3 regions of the Staphylococcus sp. IVB6181 genome follow, and region 1 is predicted to be linked to each of the others. Evidence: riboswitches for the same ligand, from Rfam matches in the RefSeq annotation. Region 1 holds a riboswitch; each other region holds the start of a gene.
What was found. A riboswitch is a leader RNA that binds a small molecule or an ion and turns the genes downstream of it on or off. The one in region 1 is predicted to bind thiamine pyrophosphate.
Positions count from the first base shown of each region.

Region 1 (7,663 bases):
ATAAAGCCAAAAAAGCACTTGGCAAAAATGAATTTACATTTACATTAAATACAGAAGATACCCCAAGTTCAAAAATTTCAGCCCAATTCATCAAATCACAAATTGAAAAGAACTTGCCAGGTGTGAATGTAAATATCAAACAATTACCGTTCAAACAAAGGGTAACAGCCGAATTAACAATGAACTACTCTATGTCTTTATCTGGTTGGGGACCTGACTATCCAGACCCAATGACGTATTTAGATACGATGACAACAGATAATGCTCAAAACAACACAGACTGGAGCAGCAAAAAATTCGATAGTATGTTAAAAGAAGCGAACGGTTCATTATTAAAACAACCAAAAAAACGTATCGATCATTTGAAAGATGCGGAAGAACTGATGTTAAGCGAAGCACCAGTCGCACCGATTTATCAGCAAGGTGCAGCAAGTTTGCGCAACCCTCAGCTGAAAGGTATTGTTTACCATGAAATCGGTGGAGAAACAACCTTAAAACATGCCTATATCGATAATAGTATCGATAGAGAAACAGGCAAGAAAAAGAAAGATAAAGAGTAATCAACAAAGGGATAAATTTTTCACAAAATAAGGGGATTTAAATATCGAAAACACGGTCGATTTAGGCCGTGTTTTCTTTTTTTCGTCATTATGGTGAAATCATAGTTTTTGACTTTCTCATCTTTGAGCCATAGCATGAATTTAAGAGCAGAGAATAGGAGAGGGTTACATGCTGCCGGTGAGTATATTAGATCAAACACCAATTACAAAAAAACAAACTTCAAAGGAAGCACTGCGTCAGACGGTAGAATTGGCACAACTTGCAGACGAATTGGGATATACCCGCTATTTAGTCGCAGAACATCATAATTTAAATGATGTCATCGGTACATCACCAGAAATTTTGACGATGCATTTATTGAATCAGACAAAGCACATGCGCATTGGATCAGGCGGTGTCATGCTGATGCATTATCATCCGTTGAAGGTGATAGAACAATTCCATTTGATTGACGAATTATCAAACCATCGTGCAGATTTAGCGGTGGGCAAAGCACCTGGCGGGTTCCCGAAAGTAACAGGTATATTGAAAGAAGATTTAAAAGAGCATGGACTTTCGTTTAATGAAAAGTTTGAGACTTTAAGAGGACTGAATACACAAAATTTCGACCCAGACTCAAAATATGCTGGACTTAAAACAGCTAAAAGAGACAGTACCCACCCAAGTGTTCCGATTTATTTGCTTGGGACGAGTTTAAATGCTGCGATTCAAGCAGCGGAAGCTAAAGTCGGTATTATATATGCATTTTTCATTAATTCGAGTCAAGAAGATTTAGAAGAAGCATTAAAAGCTTATAAATCTCGCTACCCTGAAGGAAGATTTATTGTCAGCGTACCTGTTATGATTACTACGAGAGACGGCAATCAATTACCGTTTCGTTTTTCTCAAAGACATTATGAGCTGATTTCAGAAGATGGCAGGCGTACGGTTTTGAATACAAAAGCACAAGTCGATGCATATCTTTCTGAAAGCAATGAAAAATTTGAAGTTGTTGAGAAACGTATGCATATTATGAGCGGAAATAAGGAAGAAGTAGTTAGCAAATTAGATGAAATTAATCGAAGCGGACTTATAGATGAATGGATGCTGCATATGCCGATTCCAAATCATAAGTTGAGAATGAACACAGTCAGACAATTAGCACCCGAGCACGTTTGATAGAAACAAAGGAGATTTTTGACGTGAACAACGCAATACAAATTACATCTGCAAGACCAGAATTTAAAGAGGCGGGCGCATTAAACTACATCGCTATCGGCAATTTATGCCATGTGATGGTAGGGAGCGATAATCAAGGTGTGATCGAACACTATATGCAAAAGCTTTACCAAATGAGAAAGAATCGTTTCAGTTATGAGCATACACTTGCCGCGATGATTGATGGACAAGTGGCAGGACTAATCACATGTATGCCGTACCGAGAATTAGAAAAAGCATTAGTACCGACGGTAGTGGAGATTGTAGCATTGAAGCGGATATTTGTTGTACCGCAGTTGATGATATATTACAAATCTATTTTCTCTTTAATCAACTTGAAAGAAGCAGAAGAAGATGAGTATCATGTTTCTATGTTGTCTGTATCTTCAGATTTTCAACGCCGCGGCGTAGGCCAAACGCTGTTGAAAGCAGCTGAAAACATAGCGAGAGAAAAAGGGTTTGATAAAATTTCACTGACGGTCAATCAATACAATGACAAAGCGAATGCTTTATATAAAAAGTTAGGCTATGAAAAGGTCGGGGAGACGACAGTAGTCAGAGTAACTTTGAATAAAATGAGAAAATATTTAAACTGAAATTCTACAATAAAAGGTGTTTAATACAAACTATCGCATTGACTTGTATATTAGATTGTTGAGTGTTAGTATAAAAATGTAAATTAAATATTTCATTGCTAGGGGTGCCCTATAGGCTGAAAGATATACAAATCAACCCTTTGAACCTGATCTAGTTAGTACTAGCGTAGGGAAGCGTACATAGACGATTAAGTAATCAAACGAATAAATACAAACATGCATGGTGTATGTTTGTATCAAGTTCAGTATGTATAAATCTTTGCGCATTCATAAATTTATGAATGCGTTTTCTTATTTGTCGTGTCTTAAGGTATACCTCCTAGCATTGAAGCAGGGAGGATTAATTTTTATGAAACAAGAAGCCATTGAATTAAAAAAAGGTTTTCCAGCAAGCAAACGTGTATTTAAGCAAGGGGCAGATGAGGATATTCGTGTGCCTTTCAGAGAAATCGAATTAAGCGATACAGTAACAGAGTACAGCACACAAAAGAATGCGCCATTAACGGTCTATGACACAGCAGGTGTCTATCATGAAGAAGGTTATGAAGTAGATGTGCAAAAAGGGATTCCGAAATTACGTACCGACTGGATTGATGCACGTGATGATATAGAAGCTTATGAAGGACGTAAAGTACAGTCGATTGATAACGGCTTTAAAAAAGAAGGCCATCATAAATTTGTAGAAACACCTTTCAATTATCAGCCTAAACGTGCAAAAGAAGGTAAACGCATTACTCAAATGCACTATGCAAAACAAGGTATCATCACAAAAGAAATGAAATTCGTAGCGGTACGTGAAGGGGTAGAACCTGAATTTGTCAGAGATGAAATTGCAAGAGGACGTGCGATTATTCCTAATAACGTCAACCACCCTGAATCAGAACCGATGATTATCGGTAAAAATTTCCAAGTGAAAATCAATGCGAATATCGGAAACTCAGCGGTGTCGTCATCAATTGAAGCAGAAATTGAAAAATTAGTGTGGGCGACACACTGGGGTGCAGATACAATTATGGATTTATCAACAGGTAAAAATATTCATGCGACACGTGAATATTTATTAAGAAACTCACCAGTTCCTGTCGGTACTGTACCGATTTATCAAGCGTTAGAAAAAGTGAATGGTGTTGCTGAAGATCTAACTTGGGAAATTTATCGCGACACTTTAATCGAACAAGCCGAACAAGGTGTCGATTACTTTACTATTCATGCAGGTGTCTTGCTTCGCTATGTACCGTTAACAGTTAATCGTTTAACAGGTATTGTCTCACGCGGCGGTTCCATCATGGCACAATGGTGTTTAGCACATCATGAAGAAAGCTTCTTATACGAACACTTCGATGATATCTGTGCCATTTTAAATCAATACGATATCGCAGTATCATTAGGAGATGGTTTACGCTCTGGTTCTATTTATGATGCGAATGATGAAAGCCAATTCTCTGAATTGAAAACATTAGGCGAATTGACTGATATTGCATGGAAACACGATGTTCAAGTTATGATTGAAGGACCAGGACATATCCCAATGCATAAAATTAAAGAAAACCAAGATCTAGCAGATTTCTATTGTAAAGAAGCACCATTCTATACATTAGGACCGCTTACAACTGATATCGCACCTGCATACGACCATATCACTTCAGCTATCGGTGCAGCACAAATAGCAAGCTACGGAACAGCTATGTTATGTTACGTGACACCTAAAGAACACTTAGGTTTGCCGAATAAAGATGATGTACGCGAAGGTGTTATCACTTATAAAATTGCAGCACATGCAGCAGACCTATCAAAAGGCCTTCCAGGTGCTTCTGATCGTGATGATGCAATTAGTAAAGCACGCTTTGAATTCCGCTGGATCGACCAATTCAATCTATCACTAGATCCTGAACGTGCGCGTGAATATCATGATGAAACTTTACCGAAAGAAGCAGCAAAAGTTGCACACTTCTGCAGTATGTGCGGCCCTAAATTCTGTTCAATGCGAATTTCTCATGATTTGCGTCAAAACCATTTTGATGAACAAGAAAGACAAGAAGCGATGAAAGAAAAAGCAAAAGACTTTGTAGAACAAGGCAGTCATATTTATCAATAAACTGACAATATAAGTCTAAAATTAATGAAAGCCGGTATTTGCTCAAATAGGGCAGATACCGGCTTGTTTTTAGTTACTTTATAGTATGAAATACAGCGATAAACAATGTACCGAGATAAAAAGTTAAACTCGCGTAAATCCAAAAGTAGTTTGTTCCTTTGGATTTGGCACGTTCTTGTGCGTTATGAAATAAGGGAAAATTACCGTTAAAGAAAATAGATCTGCCGACAAAGAAGGCAAAGATAATGAAAGAGCCGACAAATAAAATGATATTGATTGCTGGGTTGTAATGTACAAACAGACTGTAAATGACATAAAGCGTTGCTGCGATACAAGCAATCGTACGAATGATAGCAGAAAGCATAGGAAGCACCTCACATTTATTGTATACATTCATTATATAGTATTTAATGTGTTAAAGGTATAGGAATTAAAGTGGTGTAATGTTTTAAAATAGGATAAAGAAAACCGTATATCCTCAGAAGAGAATATACGGTAGATATGTGTTGATTATCTTTTACGTTTACGACCTAAGCCCATCGCATTTTCCATTTTTTGCAATGTGCGTGAAGAAGCTTTGATTGCTTTGTCGCGTCCAAGGTCTAAGATTTCATCAAGTCTATCTGATTGATAGTAGTCATTATAGCGTTCTTGGAATTCTGTTAAGAAGTTTTTAACAACTTCTGCCAAGTCGCCTTTGAAATCACCATAACCTTTACCTTCGTAGCGTTGTTCAAGTTCTGCGAATGATTCGTCAGTCAAGCTTGAATAGATAGAGAGAAGGTTGCTGATACCTGGTTTGTTATCTTTATCATATTTAATGATACCGTCTGAGTCAGTGATAGCACTTTTAATTTTTTTAGCTGCTGTATTAGGGTTATCTAATAAAGAAATGAAGTTTTTAGCGTTATCATCGCTTTTACTCATTTTTTTAGTAGGATCTTGAAGACTCATGACACGGCCGCCGATTTTCGGCATGCGTACTTCTGGTTTTACAAGTACGTCATTGTAGCGGCTGTTGAAGCGGTCTACAAGATTACGTGTTAATTCAAGATGCTGTTTTTGGTCTTCTCCGACAGGTACGATGTTGGTATTGTAAAGTACAATATCAGCTGCCATTAATGGCGGATAAGTTAAAAGTCCTGCAGGAATACCTTCTGTTTGTTTAGAAGATTTATCTTTGAATTGTGTCATACGTTCTAGTTCGCCTACAGAAGAAATTGTTGTCAGCATCCATCCGGCTTGGACGTGTGCAGGAACCTCTGATTGAATAAATAAAGTTGATTTTTCTGGGTCGATTCCTGATGCTAAGTAAATTGCAGCTAATTGACGGATACGTTCGCGCAATTTCAATCTGTCCTGCGGTACTGTAATTGCGTGTTGATCTACGATGCAGAAGAAACAATTATAGTCGTCTTGTACTTCACTGAATTGTTTTAGCGCACCGATATAGTTGCCTAAAGTTGGAATTCCGCTCGGTTGAATTCCTGAGAATAGAGTTTCCATTTATGATGCCCACTTTCTTACGATAATGTAGTAATAGTTTTATTATAGCAGTATTTTAATTGTTTGTAATGTGTGTTAAAATATATATGTAGCTAATTTTTTAACATATCGCAAGCGTAACAATTTTTCTTAAAAGTTTGAACAAAAGCCGTTGTTTTGGGGGCTCAAATTTGAGAATTCGATATGTTTGAAATTTTCTATTAATATCCCCGTTTTTCTCATTTAATTTTAATGTTGAAGGGGTATACTATAATCATAGAGTTAAGAGAGAAGAATTCGAGCGTTGATCATAAATAAAACATTTCATTGTTTAGACATAGATGAGTATAGCGTTTTGATTTTAAGTAAAATTTCTTAACTGAAACTACAAAATCAATGAATAAAATTCATGATAAATAGGAGAGTGAGATGTATGGTAACACTATTCACATCACCAAGCTGCACATCTTGCCGTAAAGCGAAAGCATGGTTACAAGAACATGACATTCCGTATACGGAGCGTAACATTTTTTCAGAACATTTAACAATTGATGAAATTAAACAAATCTTAAAAATGACAGAAGACGGAACAGACGAAATTATTTCAACACGTTCTAAAACATATCAAAAATTAAACGTGGATATTGATTCATTACCACTACAAGAATTATATACAATCATTCAAGATAACCCAGGCTTATTACGCCGTCCGATTATCTTAGATGAAAAACGTTTGCAAGTTGGTTACAACGAAGATGAAATTCGTCGTTTCTTACCAAGAAAAGTGCGTACGTTCCAATTACAAGAAGCACAACGTATGGTAGATTTATAAGATATCATTCAAAACTCAATGAATACGAAAGAGCTGCAGTACAATGTGCTGTGGCTTTTTATGTGCTTTGAGTAATTAATTCAATGTTCGAGCGGTTTCCGTGGAATATTAAAGGGTAATATGTTATTATAATAAGTCAACGGTAAGTCATGTTTTATGTTATAAACAAATAGATTGTAATTTGCACACCGTTTTAATACAATATGGGTACTATTCTAGGTTGTCGACAAAGTAGACGCTGCCTAGACTCTAGAAAAGTTTGTCTAAAGTCTAGATATTGCTATTCATCGACTGTAAGGAGTGAGATGATATGAGAATAGAGCGCGTAGATGATACAACTGTTAAACTTTTCATAACGTATGGTGACATTGAAGCAAGAGGTTTCAAAAGAGAAGACTTATGGACAAACCGTCAACGAGGTGAAGAATTCTTCTGGTCAATGATGGAAGAAATCAATGAGGAAGAAGATTTCGTTGTTGAAGGTCCATTATGGATTCAAGTACATGCTTTTGAAAAAGGTGTGGAAGTCACTATTTCTAAATCTAAGAACGAAGAAATGATGAACATGAATGACGAAAGTATGAATAATGAATTTGATCGCCAATTAAATGAATTACTTGAACAAACGTTTGAAGAAGAACACGAAGAAGCAGAACAAAGACAACATTCAAAACGTTCTCAATCAAGAGATCAATTCAATAAAAAAGCACGTCATACCAACGGTCGTCTTGTCATCGTCAAATTCGATGATTTAGAGTCTGTTATTGATTATGCACATCATAACAATCAGCCTACTGAAGGCTTTGAAGATTTATTATATATGTTGAATAATGAGTACTATTACGCAATTCATTTTGATGAAAGTGTAGTAGAAGAAACAATTAATGACTTCTATAG
Region 1 covers NZ_CP095096.1:2,102,958-2,110,620, reverse strand. Annotated here, with positions in the region: gene MUA90_RS10280 (peptide ABC transporter substrate-binding protein) at 1-560, shown strand, start outside; gene MUA90_RS10275 (MsnO8 family LLM class oxidoreductase) at 730-1,719, shown strand; gene MUA90_RS10270 (GNAT family N-acetyltransferase) at 1,743-2,354, shown strand; TPP riboswitch at 2,445-2,544, shown strand; gene thiC (phosphomethylpyrimidine synthase ThiC) at 2,704-4,449, shown strand; gene MUA90_RS10260 (hypothetical protein) at 4,523-4,813, opposite strand; gene trpS (tryptophan--tRNA ligase) at 4,960-5,955, opposite strand; gene spxA (transcriptional regulator SpxA) at 6,368-6,766, shown strand; gene mecA (adaptor protein MecA) at 7,077-7,663, shown strand, end outside.

Region 2 (7,663 bases), 1.1 Mb from region 1:
AGTAAAAGGAAAGAAGTCTACGGTTGTTAATGCTGTACTTACGTATAAGCCTTCGGCTTGTCCTTGCTGCGGAATTAAAAATGAAGGACAAATTCATAAGCATGGTAAACGAGTTTCTCGTATTACCTTGCTTAAAACTCAAGGCTATAATACATATCTAAACTTAGCCAAACAGCGCTTTAAGTGTTTAGAGTGTAATACAACTTTTACTGCTGAAACTGATGTCGTAGATAAGACACGATTTATTTCTAATTATGTGAATCAAAAAATAATTGAAGAAGCCACGAAAGTCAAAACAGAAATAGATACTGCAGAAGACAACTGTGTTTCTCCATCTACAGTACGTCGTATTCGAAATAAAGCAGTCAATACTTTACTTATCAAGCCTTTCGATAATCTACCTGAACATTTGGCAATGGATGAATTTAGAAGTGTAAAGAGTGTGACTGGCTTAATGAGTTTTATATTTATTAACAATGACACACATGAATTTCTAGATGTCTTAGAAAACAGAACTTCGGGTTATTTAAAAGCTTATTTTGAACGCTTTGATCGAAAAAATAGACTTAAAGTTAAAACAATTACCATTGATATGTTTGAACCCTATTTATTCTTATTTAAAAAGCTCTTTTTTAATGCATCTATAATCTTTGATAGATTTCATATCGTTCAGCACATGAATAGAGAGTTAAACTTCTATCGCAGAGAAGTAATGAATCGTTATAAAGACAAAGAAGGAAGGGAATACCCTGTTTTAAAGAACAAATGGAGACTTCTTTTAACAGACAAACGTAAACTCTTCATGATGGATGGTATTTGGGATGGTTCCTTTAGATGTTATAAAAAAGGTTATGATCTAGTGAATTTTATGCTTCAAACAGATGAAAAGTTAAAAAATTCATACGAACTAGTACATGATTTACGCGAAAGTTTAAAATTATGTAATTGGAAAGATTTTATCAATCGTTTGAACGATGTTGATAAAAACTCAATCAGTAAAAACATATGGAAAGTAGTAACATTTTTTAGAAAGCACCAAGAAATACTTCGAAATACGATTTACAATCCCTTATTAAATAACGGTGCAATAGAGGGTATTAACAATAAAATAAAGTTAATTAAGCGAATTTCATATGGATACAGAAGCTTTAATAACTTAAGAAACCGTATAATGCTGGTATTTAGTTTATTTAAAAACAAAAAGAAAAAGACAACCAGACCCGTACATCGGATGGTTGTCTAAATGATAGAATTCGAAGAATTCCAATCAAAATTAAGTTCTTTAAATTATTCACCCACCACAAATGGTGGAGAACCATCATTTTTACATATAACATCAATATTCTTACTAAGTATTTGACTGGATATGTATCTTCCTTATAGAAAATCACTTTGCTTGAACAAATGGTTATAAATTCGACTATGTATTATAGGATACCCCATACTAGATAACTTAAAGGAAAGAAGTGCACATCTTATCATCAATGTACACTTCTTTAAGGGATTATTTCATTGTTTTTAATAAGTTTTGATATAGCATTTCTGCTGTGTTGTCATCTTCTAAATGATGTACATTCATACGTCCATCTTTGAATAATGTTGCGTGATAGCCGTTGACCTCTAATTGTTTAACGTAAGGATTGGCTTTATTGATTTTCCCGGGAAATAATTCTGCATGGTCAAAGTGTTCTGGTTTGAAACGAAAGACATAAGTGTCACCGCAGCTGCCTTCGATGTTTTTAGGCTGATGTCGGCCTAGGTAATCATATTGCCCTTTACTGCATACTGGACAATCCGGGTTTTTCATACGGCTGACATCCATACTTTGCTGCTTCAAATCAAAAGGTGACACGGTAATCAGTTTGCCTGAGAAACCTTTGCCTGAAACAAAGCGCATCAGTTCTGCGATCTGATAGCTGACAACTTGCATAATCACAGGCGGAATAACGCCGTTGATTGCACAGCTTTCAGCGGTTTCAGGTGCTTCTTCCATTAAACAGCGCAAGCAAGGACCTGTATAATCAATCGCATAAACAGAGCCTTTACCTCCGACTGCTGCGCCGTATATCCAAGGCAGGTTCAGTTTGTGACAGACTTCATTGAATAAGAAGCGAATCGCAAAGTGGTCCATGCCATCCATTAAAATATCAGGTTGTGCTTCTGAAATCATACGTTCGATATTGGTCGTCGTAATTTCTTGGTAGATGGGATGAATCTTTACATTTGAATTAATCGCTTTTAATTTATTTTCGAGTGCGAAGACTTTAGGACGCATTTCCTTCACATCTGTTTCATCAAAGAGTGTTTGACGATGCAGGTTGGACATTTCAACAATATCCATATCGACGATAGTCAATGTGCCGACACCCATGCGCACGAGATATTCTGCGAGATGGCTTCCGAGTGCACCGGCACCCATTACTATGACATGTGTCTGTTCAAGTGCCTTTTGACCTTGTGCGCCAAAGGGCGCAAAGCGAGATTGGCGGCTATATCGTTCATCGATGTCAGGCATATTGTCTGACTGATGCATCATAGGAATCCTAAACCTTCGCTAGGGCTTGAAGCTTGTGCTGTATATTTAACAGGAATACGGCCTGCTTCATAGCTTAAACGTCCAGCTTCTACACCAAGTTTCATTGCTTCTGCCATTTTCACAGGATCTTTGGCACGTGAAACTGCTGAGTTTAATAAGATACCATCTGCACCGAGTTCCATCGCTTGTGCCGCATCTTTAGCTGAGCCGATACCAGCATCGACGATAATCGGTACATTCGCATTTTTGATGATATAGCTTAAGTTAAGCGGGTTGTTGATACCGCGGCCGGTACCGATAGGCGAAGCTAACGGCATTACAGCGTGTACACCTAATTCTTCTAAACGTTTTGCGAGTACAGGATCTTCTGAGATATAAGGACATACAATATAGCCGCGTTCTAGTAAGATTTTACATGCTTCGTATGTCGCAATCGGGTCAGGCAATAATGTTTCGTCATCTCCGATAATCTCAACTTTAATCATGTCGCATACACCCGCATGTTTAGCAATTTCTGCGATACGTACTGCTTCTTCAACAGTTTTAGCACCAGCAGTATTCGGGAAAGTCACAAAATCTTTCAAGTTGACATTCGCAAGCGGGTTAGGCAGGTTTTTGTCATATAAGTTCATTCGACGTACCGCAAATGTCAGTACGTTTGTGCCTGAAGCTTCGATTGCTTTCGTTTGTACTTCTTCATTATCAAATTTTCCAGTTCCAAGTAATAATCTTGATTCCATTTCATAAGGTCCGATTTTTAACATTTTATCCGCCTCCAACAAATTCTAATAATTCTAAACGATCATCTTCGCGCACTATTTGATGCGCAAAGTCATCACGTTGTATTAAGTTTTGGTTATGCTCCGCAATCACACGTTTCGGATCAAGTTCAAGCTGTTCTAAAATACTTTGAATGCTTAAAGCTTCGTCAAATGTGAAAGGGTCGCCATTAATGATGCACTTCATAATGTTCCCTCCTGTTTTTATGAAATGGTTCTAAAGCTTTTGGACAAGTATCTGTGATAATCCACTCTGCCATCAGTTCTCCGATAATCGGTGATAATAAAATACCGTTGCGGTAATGGCCGGTGATAATCCATAAGTTGTCTTGGACTTCATCCATAATCGGCTGTTCTCCTTCTGTCCACGGTCTGACACCTGACCAATGTTTGAGTGCTTTGCTGTGTTTAAGTTTTGGAACACGTTCTACAGCTTGATTCAACAGCCATGTTTTGCCTTGGTCAGATACACCGACAGAATAATCGTCGAAGTAGCTTGTGGCACCGATTAGGAAACGGTGGGGCGGTTTCGGTACGATATAACAGCCGTTGGTCATAAACAAAGTTTGTTTTAAATCTAAATTTTCATTTTCGACTAATAAGACTTCGCCTTTAACACCGCTGACAGTTGCTTGAATGTCAGGCTGTTCTGTAACATTGCCGGCCCATGCACCTGCTGTTTCGATAATTTTATAGGCGCGTGTAATGGTGCGGCGGCCATTACGTTCTGCTTCGATTTCATAACCGTCGCCGACACGGTGGATGGCAGTGACATTGGTGTTGGTGAAGCGGTCGATGTTCGGCTCATCCTTCAATGAGGCATGCAGTGCTTTCGTATAATGATTCGCATTAATTTGATGGTCATGCGGCACAAACATCATTGCTTCTGTACCTTTGACTAAACCATGCGTTAATTGATTTAAGTCTGCTTCTGTTAGTGTACGGACATCCGGATCATTGTCGTTCAAGAATGCATATTGTTGTTGAAGTGATGGGATATCTGCTTTAGAAGCGGCTAATTTGATTAAACCGTTTTGCTGGTACTGGATATCGATACCTGTTTCAGCCAATAAAGCTTTGCTTAAAGCATCGAATTTTGAACGTGATGCCAGTGCTAGACGAAACAGGGGACTGTCTTCGGTAAATTCATTTTGTGCCCCTAACATGCCTCCGGCTTTATAAGACGCATGTTTGCCTTCAATATCTCTATCTATTAATGCAATACTCAGACCGCTGTCTTTTAAATGACGTGCAATGGACATACCCATTACACCAGCACCGATAATTGCTGCATCATACATAGTTATTCACCTTCCTTTAATGAACTTAGTGTGTGTAAATCGTGATGTGCGAAGAGTGAAATTGCTGCGATACCTGAGAAGCCTTGTGGTACTTCAGATAAAGTATCGAAGTTGATACCGCCTAACGCAATCACTGGAATATCTGCGGTTAAAACTGAATCGATTTCTTCTTGTGCGCGCGGCGGCAGACCAGGTTTAGATGCTGTTTTGAATAAATGTCCGAACAAGACATAATCTAAATGATGGCGTTTTGCTGCTTGTGCACTTGCTTGACTATGTGTAGACATGCTGACACATAAATCTGGATGTGTTTGTTTCAAGTGAAAGGCACGTTCATCCATTTCTTTAAAGTGAATATGCGTTAAGTTGAATCGATTTAAAACTTCACTGTCTGAATGTACTGTTATTTTATCTTTCGGGAAATCATTTTTGAGTAATGCTTCTATTGCTTTCACTTGTTCTTTTGGACGCGTACGTAAAATTAATTGATCTATTATAGGTTCAATCGCCGCGTACTGTTTTATTAATTCAGGGGTTATTGTTTGTTTAGAAATCGCAACCCACATTGCCTTCACCCTTTGAAAAGTCTCTACTGGAAATAAAACAAATAAAAAAGCGCTATTTCCGTACAGGAAAACAGCGCATTAAAAAGTGCAATACGCCACTTTCCTACGCCAGTATGAACTGGATCAGGTTCCAAGAATTTCCTCATCAAACACGAGGATCTCAGCCTGTAGGAACAGGCACTTCCAGTGGACTTATTGTATTATTCAATTCTTAGTAGAATAAGAAAGCATCAAACATCAATACTTTAACAATTCGTGTAGCGAGGCGTTAACGTATTGGACTGTAATTTTCATTCTTGAAATTACTAATTTCTTTTCATTACAAAATCATCATAAATCACTTTGATAGAAAAAGCAATAGCAGACCAAGTCTATACCAGGAATTCAGGGGATGACAGGGACTGGCTTTATAGAATCAGTGAAAAAAGATGACAAATAAAACCAATTTATTGTGATTACAATACGATAGAGTTTTCTTTTTCATGAATCATTTCAACAATTTCATTATGTGCATTCATTACAGCAACTTTAGGAGTGTGGTGTTTGAGTTCTTCTTCATTCAGTTGTGCATATGTCATAATAATGACGATGTCATCGACTTCAACTAAACGTGAAGCAGCACCGTTTAAACAGATTTTTCCGCTGCCTCTTTCACCTTTAATTACGTAAGTTTCAAAGCGTGCACCATTATTATTGTTTACAATCGCAACTTTCTCATTCGGTAAAATATCTACCGCTTCTAATATTGCCTCATCAATCGTAATACTCCCTACGTAATTCAAATTCGATTCTGTCACACGTGCACGGTGAATTTTAGCGTTCATCATAGTTCTTATCATTTTATTGGTCATCTCCAAGAATAATATTATCGATCAAGCGTGCTTTAGAAAATTTAACTGCGAGCGAAATGAAAAATCGGCCTTCAATGTGCGACTGCTCGACCAGCTCTGGATAGCTGTATACAGCCACTTCATCAATATGGCCGCTTGTATGTTGCTGTAAATAATCTGTGATGCGGTCGATAATGACTTTACTGTCTCTTTCGCCGTTTAGATAGTATTGTTTTGCCAGCTGCAGGCTCTCTTGCAGAGCAGGAGCTTCTTCGCGTTCTTGTTCAGTTAAATATACATTGCGAGAACTCTTTGCAAGACCGTCTGCTTCACGTACAATCGCTTGTCCCACAATTTCAATCGGGTGATTAAAGTCTTTCACCATTTTTTCTACAATAGCTAATTGCTGCGCATCTTTTTGTCCGAAATAAGCACGGTCAGGCTGAACGATATTAAAGAGTTTATTGACAACAGTGGCTACACCATTGAAGTGAATCGGACGCTGTGCACCTTCTAACACTTCAGCAAGACGCCCGACTTTAAGGGCAATACCGATTTCATCTGGATACATAGCTTCTGCACTGGGGTGAAAGATATAATCCACACCAGCAGATTGTGCCGATTCAGTATCTTGTTCAATTTGTCTAGGATAGGCGTCATAATCTTCATCAGGTGCGAATTGAAGCGGATTAACAAACACACTCGCGACCGTAACATCATTTTCTTTAGTTGAACGTGTCATCATAGTCAAGTGGCCGTCATGCAACGCACCCATTGTCGGAATAAAGCCGATTGTTTTGCCTTGGCGCTTGAATGATTGAGCCAGCTGCTGCATCTCTGAGATAGAGGTAATAACTTGTACCATTACTCTAATTCCCCCAGTATTTGTTTCTTATACGTATGGGCATCAGAAGGGAATTGTCCAGCACGTACTTCTTCATGATAGTGTTTTAAAGCTGAAACACCTTGTGAGAAATCACCATATTGTTTAACGAATTTAGCATGATGATCCTGACCATAATTCAGCATGTCATGATAGACCAGTACTTGTCCGTCAGTGGCTTTGCCTGCGCCGATACCGATGACTGGAATCGTTAAACGTTCTGAAATAAGGGCTGCTAAATCGCTTGGAACGGCTTCTAGTACTAATATCACTGCACCCGCTTCTTTCACAGCCTGTGCATCATTTAATAACTGTAATGCATCTTCTTTGGTCGCACCTTGCATTTTATACCCCATTACACCGACACTTTGCGGCGTCAGTCCTAAATGCGAAACTACAGGGATGCCCATTGCACGCGCTTTTGTAATAAAGCTGATTAAATGTGCACCTTCTGCTTTTAAAGCATTCGCATCAGTTGCTTGATACAATTTCAACGCATTTTTCAAGTCGCTCTCATCATTAATACCGACTGCGCCGATAGGCAGATCTACTACGATAAATGTGTCTGGTGCACCGCGGCGAACGGCTTTAGCATGATGAATCATATCAGAAAGTGTCACTTGTACTATGCTCTCATATCCAAGAACAGTCATACCAAGCGAGTCACCGACTAAAATTGTATCAATACCAGCTGCTTCAACTTGTTTGGCACTTGGATAATCATACGCAGTAACCATTGAAATTTTCTCTTTGTTGCTTTTCATTTCA
Region 2 covers NZ_CP095096.1:489,424-497,086, forward strand. Annotated here, with positions in the region: gene MUA90_RS02095 (ISL3 family transposase) at 1-1,243, shown strand, start outside; gene MUA90_RS02100 (ThiF family adenylyltransferase) at 1,505-2,533, opposite strand; gene MUA90_RS02105 (thiazole synthase) at 2,533-3,300, opposite strand; gene thiS (sulfur carrier protein ThiS) at 3,302-3,502, opposite strand; gene MUA90_RS02115 (NAD(P)/FAD-dependent oxidoreductase) at 3,486-4,616, opposite strand; gene MUA90_RS02120 (thiamine phosphate synthase) at 4,619-5,182, opposite strand; TPP riboswitch at 5,266-5,377, opposite strand; gene panD (aspartate 1-decarboxylase) at 5,638-6,021, opposite strand; gene panC (pantoate--beta-alanine ligase) at 6,023-6,877, opposite strand; gene panB (3-methyl-2-oxobutanoate hydroxymethyltransferase) at 6,877-7,663, opposite strand, start outside.
Region 2: it holds a riboswitch for thiamine pyrophosphate, as region 1 does, so the genes downstream of both, MUA90_RS02120 (thiamine phosphate synthase) here and thiC (phosphomethylpyrimidine synthase ThiC) in region 1, are expected to answer to the same signal.

Region 3 (7,663 bases), 110 kb from region 1:
TTTTCGGGTCTATACCATTTACCCCAAAATTCTCTTCCGTCAAACTTCTTGAGCGGTTAGCTAAATCAACACTTGTTGTTTCTAACGCTGTTTGAGCCGCAATGACTGAGAATGCGCCTGTATAACTGAATAAGTTTAATACACTGCGCTCAGGTGCATAAACATCTCTCAATTTCTTTCTGACTTCTTTTTGGTCTAAGAAAATACCTGTCATAGGTCCATCGTCTAAATCAACATTATAAAATGTGAAGTTTTCTTCGATGACAATCGGGAATTCAGGTGCTTCACCTGTCACAAAGCCGCTTTTTACATCACTGTCTTTAAAGCGTGTCTTTTCGAAAATAGATGTATACGGGAACACAGCTTTGATTGCTTCTAGTACATTATATCTGAACTTATAAATACCTTTTGAATACCATTGAATCAATAAATGGCGATTATAATAGTCGATTGTCAAACCGCCTACACCGTCTCCTTCTGCGTTGAATAGACGAAACGCATTTGTACCATCGATATCAAAATAATATTGTCTGTAATCTAAAGCCGCTTCAAACAAACCTTCAAAGAATGAAGTATCGATTGTTTCTTGTGCATCATAACTTAATACCCAGCCAAGACCTTTATGCTGACGGCCTACGTAAGCCGTAGCAATATAACGGCCGTCATCAGTAATGATATGGAAAATATCCCCGTCTTTTAAATGACTATGTTCAAAAATGTCTTCTTCATCTACTAAAGGATACTGGTTTAAATATTTTTGTTCTTTGCCTTTATTTAAAATTGCTGTCTTCATAATTATTATTCCGCCTTCTATGTGTAGTTACTTTCATCTTAACGTATAATACAGTCCCTTTCTAAACAGAACAACTAAAAAAATAAAAAAGCCGAGAAATCTTTATTTGATTTCTCGACTTCAGCTTGTTGTTAATGGTCCGGTGTTCTTAATTGAATAATAAATGCAATGGTTACCGCAACAAGCATTATAAATAAAATCGGTGTGATAAAAATTGATAATAATAAGCCATGAATCATAATGTTCACGAATTCAGTAAGTAATTTGAAGAACAAGATACTTACCATGAAGAGTTGTGCATAGTACAGTTTGCCGCGTAAGAAATGCGTCAATGTTGTAATAATATAAGCGATGATGACAAGCAGCAATAGGAATAAAGTCACCCATTCAATAACATAAGATGTCTGTGACAATTCCCAATCGCCTGACATAAATAATCCATTACGGTTGTTCAATTCTAATAATGTGAATAAGAACAGAATCGTTCCGCAAATTAACTCTACAATACCTGGTTTGATCCATTTCGGTCGACGCATCCAATTCGGAATATCGTCTTCCTGCAAATCAATTTTATCTTTAATTGTCTTTTTAATTTTATCTTTTTTTGTTCTGATTTTCTCTAAGTCAATGCTTCTGCGTGTACGGTGTGTGAATTCTTGGGTACGTTCTTGAATTTCACGCAATTGTTCTTTCGTTTGGCTGATTGCACCATTTTTATCAGTTCTAGAGTATTCCATCTCTTCTCCAAGTTCTGCTTTAGTTAAAGGCAATGAACGTCTTAGGAATAAGAAGTTCCAAATCGACATTTGGCCTAAACACCACATCACTAAGAAGAAAGCATTGACACTTAAAATATCAATCAATGCAATTTCATGACTCTCTATTCTTCCGTATAACGAAATCTGAGATATTAAATAACTGATACCATACGTACAGATGATCCATAAATAATGTTCCTTCTGATGGTCGCTGTTAAGTTCGTCCTTATAAACAATATAGCCAATATGCACAATGAACGGGATAATAAAGATAACTGCGAAGAAACCGTAGACTTGTGTCATAAAGACAATTGTGATGAGGAAGAAAAAGATTCCTATTATAAGGAAGAAAATTGAAATATCATAATCATATTTTGTCGTGATAAATAACAAATAGCCGATCCAAAGCAATGCAACGCCGAATAAGATGATTAAGATGGCGCTGATGATAGGGAAATGGCCGATAAATTGACTCATAATCCGGATAATTTCAATAAAGAATGCATTGATGAAATCCCACACATTATTAATATGTAAGTCAACCTTGCTCCCCTTAGCAAGTTTATGGATGAATGATAAATTGAGCAGTACAATGATGCCAATTAAAAGTGAAACAATGCCAATAATCAAACTAAAAATGATCTCAGCGTGCTTCTTTATATACGACATGTTTTTCACCTCATAGTTATTATATATGAACAGACGTGTTGTGTCTTTAAAAATTATAGTAAATCATTCTATGGTAGTATATTAGAATTGGTCAGCACACTCAATCCTTTACTTTTGTTTTTACACAAATTTAATCTTTTGTCATCTTAATTCAATACCCGTTCTTATAAGGATGAATCGCAAAATGACCTTGACATCTAGTACTAAAAAGCATACATTTATTATAAATCAAATGAATAAATGCACTAGGGGTGTTTCGAACTGAGATGAAGCACATGCTTCAAACCCTTCGAACCTGATCTAGCTTGGACTAGCGTAGGAAAGTGCGGAAGATGAACCGGTTGTCGATTGAGGGTGGTACCGGTTTGTTCCGATGCCTGTTTCACGCTGCTTGCTAGACAAGTTTGCGTGTTTTTTATTTTTATAGGAGGAATTGATTCATTATGTCTAAAGGGCTTAAACTTTCAGATATCTTAGTTACTGTGTTAATCGCAGTCATCTTTGCAATCATTTACAACATTTGGAACCTTGTATACAAAGCGATGCAAGTGACTGGATTGCACTTAGAAGAATTATCTTATGGTATGTGGTTTGCTGCAGCTGTTGTTGCTTACCTGATCATTCCTAAAGCAGGCGTCGCTTTACTCGCTGAATTTGCTGCGGGTGCTGGTGAAACTATCGTCATGGGACGCTTTGATATTGCAACAATTATTTACGGCTTGCTTCAAGGTTTAGCATGTGAAATTATTTTTGCGATTTTCCGTTATAAATCACGCAAATTAATGGTGGCAGTCATTGCTGGTTTAGCAGCTGCACTTGTTACTTTCCCTATCGACTTCTACTATGGTTATCTTGGTGAAGTTGCAGGATGGAACTTATTCTTATATGTGTTCTTCCGTTGTATCAGCGGTATTGTATTAGCAGGGATTTTCCCATACTATCTTGTCAAAGCACTGGATCAAACCGGAGTTACCAAACTCTTCCGCCCTGCTTCTAAAAAAGATTACGACAATTTGTAAGGAGATATTATCTTGTTATTTGCTCAAAATTTACGACTCAAATATCCAAATGCACAAAATAAAATCTTTGATGGTTTAAATATAGAAATACCTGACAAACAAAAAGTCTTGCTTTTAGGTCCATCAGGCTGCGGCAAAAGTACTTTGCTTAATGTATTAAGCGGTATTGTACCGAACTTGATTGAATTGCCTATGAAGTATGATGACTTAAAAGCAGATTTAAACAGCGGTGTCATTTTCCAAGACCCGGATACACAGTTTTGTATGCCTAAAGTATATGAGGAATTAGCATTCGTATTAGAAAACAAACAAGTACCGCGTAAAGATATGGATGCGTTAATTCAACGTGCTTTAGAATCTGTAGATTTAGAAGTAGGTCCAAAACAAACCGTGTCTCAATTAAGCGGAGGTATGAAACAAAAATTAGCTATTGCTGAAACGGTACTCCAAGAAGCAGATACCCTCTTCTTGGATGAACCGACCGCTATGCTGGATGTAGATGCGACTGAGGATTTATGGAATAAAATCAAAGAGATGTGGCAAGATCAAACTGTACTCATCGTTGAGCATAAAGTAGAACATATTTGGGAACATGTCGATCGTGTCATATTAATGGGCCATGGCGGCCACATCATTGCTGATGACACACCTGAGGTAATATTGAACCAGCATGAAGATTTATTGACAGAATACGGCGTATGGCACCCTAAAGCTTGGGACCATGCACCACAACCAAATTTAAACGCTGCTGCACCTTCAAAAGCACGCTTTAAGTATACAGAGGGTGAAATTATCAGAGGCAAAAAGACCTTGATTCAAGTCCCTGACTTTGAAATTGGTGATGGCGAGTGGATTACGATTACCGGTAAAAACGGTGCCGGTAAAACCACTTTATTAGAATCGATGATGCAGCTGATTAAATATCGCGGTGCCATGTCCTATGACGGCCAACCGCTTCACAAAATTAAAGAAGCTGCCCAGCATATGTACTTGGTCTATCAAAATCCAGAACTGCAATTTATCACAAATTCAGTTTATGAAGAGATTTTCATCAACTTCAGCGGCCCTGATGCAGAAGCAGAAACAAAACAACTGATACAAATGTTGAATTTAGAAGCTGTTCAAGAACATCACCCGTTCGAATTATCTATGGGTCAAAAACGTCGATTAAGCGTCGCAACAGCGCTAAGCTCTCATGCTGATATTATCTTATTAGATGAGCCGACGTTTGGTTTAGACAGCCGCAACACATTTAATTTATTATCACTTTTCCAAAAACGTGTTGCACAAGGACAAACCATTATAATGGTTACACACGATCCGCATATTATCGAACGCTACCCTACAAGACGTATTGAGTTGCGCGATCATATGTTATGTGAAGATGAGCTTTTTGAAATGGAAGGTGAAGACAATGTTTGAAGCATGGAAAAAATATTTCACCTTCGTAGATGAAGTCAATATCATTACCAAATTAGGTTTAGGTATTTTCTTATTCTTCTTTGTCATCTTTATACACAATTTTGATGTGATGATTTATTTAACCGTTCTGATGTTATTATTCTTACTCATCTTTGGCGGTATGAAGTTTAAGATAACAGCACTATTTGTAGTTTATACGATACTATTCAGTATCATCTCAGCACTGTTCATGATTTTCTATGGTGATGGTACACATACGCTATTTAAGTTAGGATTTATTCATATTACGACAGAAAGTTTAGTCAGAGGTCTGCATTTATCAATGCGTACAGATACTGTAACTTTCTTTGGAATTGTGATGGCATTCACTTCTCAAATTGTGATGATCTTCTACAGTTTAATGCAGCACTTAAAAGTAAAACCTAAAGTCGCTTATGCCTTTATGGCAGCGATACGTATGGTACCTTTAATCATCAGTTCATTTGTACAATTAAGAAAATCATTGAAGATGCGCTATCGTATGGTGGATAAATCCAATTACAGAGGCTTTAAACGCATCAAGCATTTGATGATTCCTCTATTAAGCCAAAACATCCGAAAAGCACATCAACTCTCTGTTGCGATGGAGAAAAAAGGATTTAAAGATGGTCCGAGAACTTATTATTACTACCCACCATTTAGTTATCGCGACTTGATCTTTATCTTACTCTTCGCCGCAATATTAAACACTGCTATATTATTAGCACATTATGTGCCGATTACAGGCATCATGGATGTACGTGGTTGACACATTTCGATGTAGTTTTTAAAATAGCTATCGGGCTGTTAGTCGTCGAGCTGCAGCCCAACCAATATTTACATTTTCATTCATCCATATTTTTCCCAGCAGTAGACGGTTACCGATTCGACCGTTTGCTGCTTATTTTTATAATAACCATCATTTCTTTTTTTAGTTAATACACCCCTATTATAAATGCTATAATTAAGGTAATCAGATTTACACATACGATGGGAGGCAATTTTCATGAAGAAACGTAACGATGCATACGAAAAAGGCTACCAACAAGCCGTAAGAGAAATTGAAACCATGACAAAACTTAAAAATAAAAAACGCCGACTTAACCGTTTTATCAAAAAACGCAAACGTGCTTGGCGCTTCCGCCAACTTTTCAATAAACACAGCTCTCGCTTTGTGGCTGGCTATAAACAAGCCTATATCGATATGGCAAAATCAACACCTGATGAGTAAGGGATGAACTGCTCCCTGTCAAGTAGACAGGAAAAAAACAAAAAATAATTTATTAGGAATCTGATAAACAAATTTTAAGTTACTGTACAAATGAGTTGATAAATCTCGTTTGTACAGTTTTTTTATTCTCCTAGCGCACTATCGTTTGCTTGATCTGGTAAAAAAGTGGTGCGCTACGCACACTACTTCTTTTACCAGATTATTTAGGGTAGACATTAGTTAGAAGTTAAGCAATTAATCTTTCCATTTCCAAAGTAATTCTCTCATTGTTGTAAAAATCAATGTATTCTTTAAACTGCGAGCGTGCAGTTTTTATATCCTTGAATTTATAATGTCTATTACCGCGATAAATTTCTGATTTCATTATTCCCCAAAATGATTCCATTGGACTATTATCTATGCATCGTCCGACTCGTGACATGCTTTGAATAACACCTTGCTCATCGAGCAAGAATTTAAAATGTTTGCTTGTATATTGAAAACCTCTGTCGCTATGTAGTATTAAGCCGCTTATATTTTTCACTTTCTTTAACGCTTTATTGAAAGTATTAAAAACCAGCTGATTGTTATTTGAATAACTTATATCATAGCTTACAATTTTACCTGTTCCGAGATCTCTGATAGCGCTTAAATAAAATTTCCTTCCATTTTCTAAAATAAGTTCTGTCACATCTGTTACCCATTTTTTGTTAGCTTCCGTTTCACTAAATTCTCTATCTAATAAATTCTCTGCAGTAATAGTAGGTGTTGAGGGTCTATATCTTTTTCTTGCAGCACGTATGCAAGATTTTAGACCTAATTTTTTCATTAAACGATATACTCGTTTACGACTTACTTTTTTATCCAGTCTTAAACAGATATATATACGAATACGACGATAACCATATTTACCGTTGTATCTATTGAAAATCCACAAGATTTCTTTCATTAATATTTCATCTTCAATTTCACGCTGTGTTTTAAATTCTCTTCTCTTTCTCCACTTATAATAACTGGCTCTAGAAATTCCAACCACCTTACATAACAGAGTTATTGGATATTCATTTTTTAAGTCTTCTATTACAAGGTACTCAACTATTTGTCTAAACGGCGATTGATCAGCTCTCTTTCTTTCTCCTTCAACTTTTTTAAAATCTTGTTTTCCATTTCTAAGTATTTGATTCTTTCTTCAAGAGCTTTTGTTTTAGCTAATGCTTGTTCTTCATCAGTCATTGTCTGAGTTGGCTTACCTTTACCTCTTCCGTCTACAAGACCGGCACTTCCAAATTGTTCATATTTTTTAACCCAACTATATACTTGGCCATAATTAACATTATATTTTAAAGCTGTTTTCTTATAATCTTTTTCTGACTCAATACATGCTTCTACTATTTCTACACGTTCTTCGAACGTTGTTTTTCTCGCTTTCATTGAATACACCCCTAGTAATGGAGAATATGAAACATTCTCTTTTCCTAAAGTATATCGTTTTATCCAATCCCTAACAGTAGAATATGCTGGAATATTATATTTTATTGCTAAATCAACAGCAGAAACACCTTCAGTTAAGTATTCCTGAACAATTGTTTCTTTAAATGCTTTACTATAAGTATTATTGCTTTTCTTTGGTAATAGTACCTCAACGCCATGTACTTTATATTGGTGATATTTAAACATCACCTGTTTACGATTTAATTCTATACCACTCTTTTCTATAGCTTCATTACAACTATAACCTTCATCTATTAAACTAAATGTTAAGAGAAATAATTTA
Region 3 covers NZ_CP095096.1:1,992,302-1,999,964, forward strand. Annotated here, with positions in the region: gene MUA90_RS09685 (class I SAM-dependent rRNA methyltransferase) at 1-793, opposite strand, end outside; gene auxA (lipoteichoic acid stability factor AuxA) at 925-2,220, opposite strand; TPP riboswitch at 2,458-2,559, shown strand; gene MUA90_RS09695 (ECF transporter S component) at 2,664-3,239, shown strand; gene MUA90_RS09700 (ABC transporter ATP-binding protein) at 3,252-4,661, shown strand; gene MUA90_RS09705 (energy-coupling factor transporter transmembrane component T family protein) at 4,654-5,448, shown strand; gene MUA90_RS09710 (hypothetical protein) at 5,686-5,910, shown strand; one part of gene MUA90_RS14095 (IS3 family transposase) at 6,137-7,009, opposite strand; one part of gene MUA90_RS14095 (IS3 family transposase) at 7,012-7,663, opposite strand, start outside.
Region 3: it holds a riboswitch for thiamine pyrophosphate, as region 1 does, so the genes downstream of both, MUA90_RS09695 (ECF transporter S component) here and thiC (phosphomethylpyrimidine synthase ThiC) in region 1, are expected to answer to the same signal.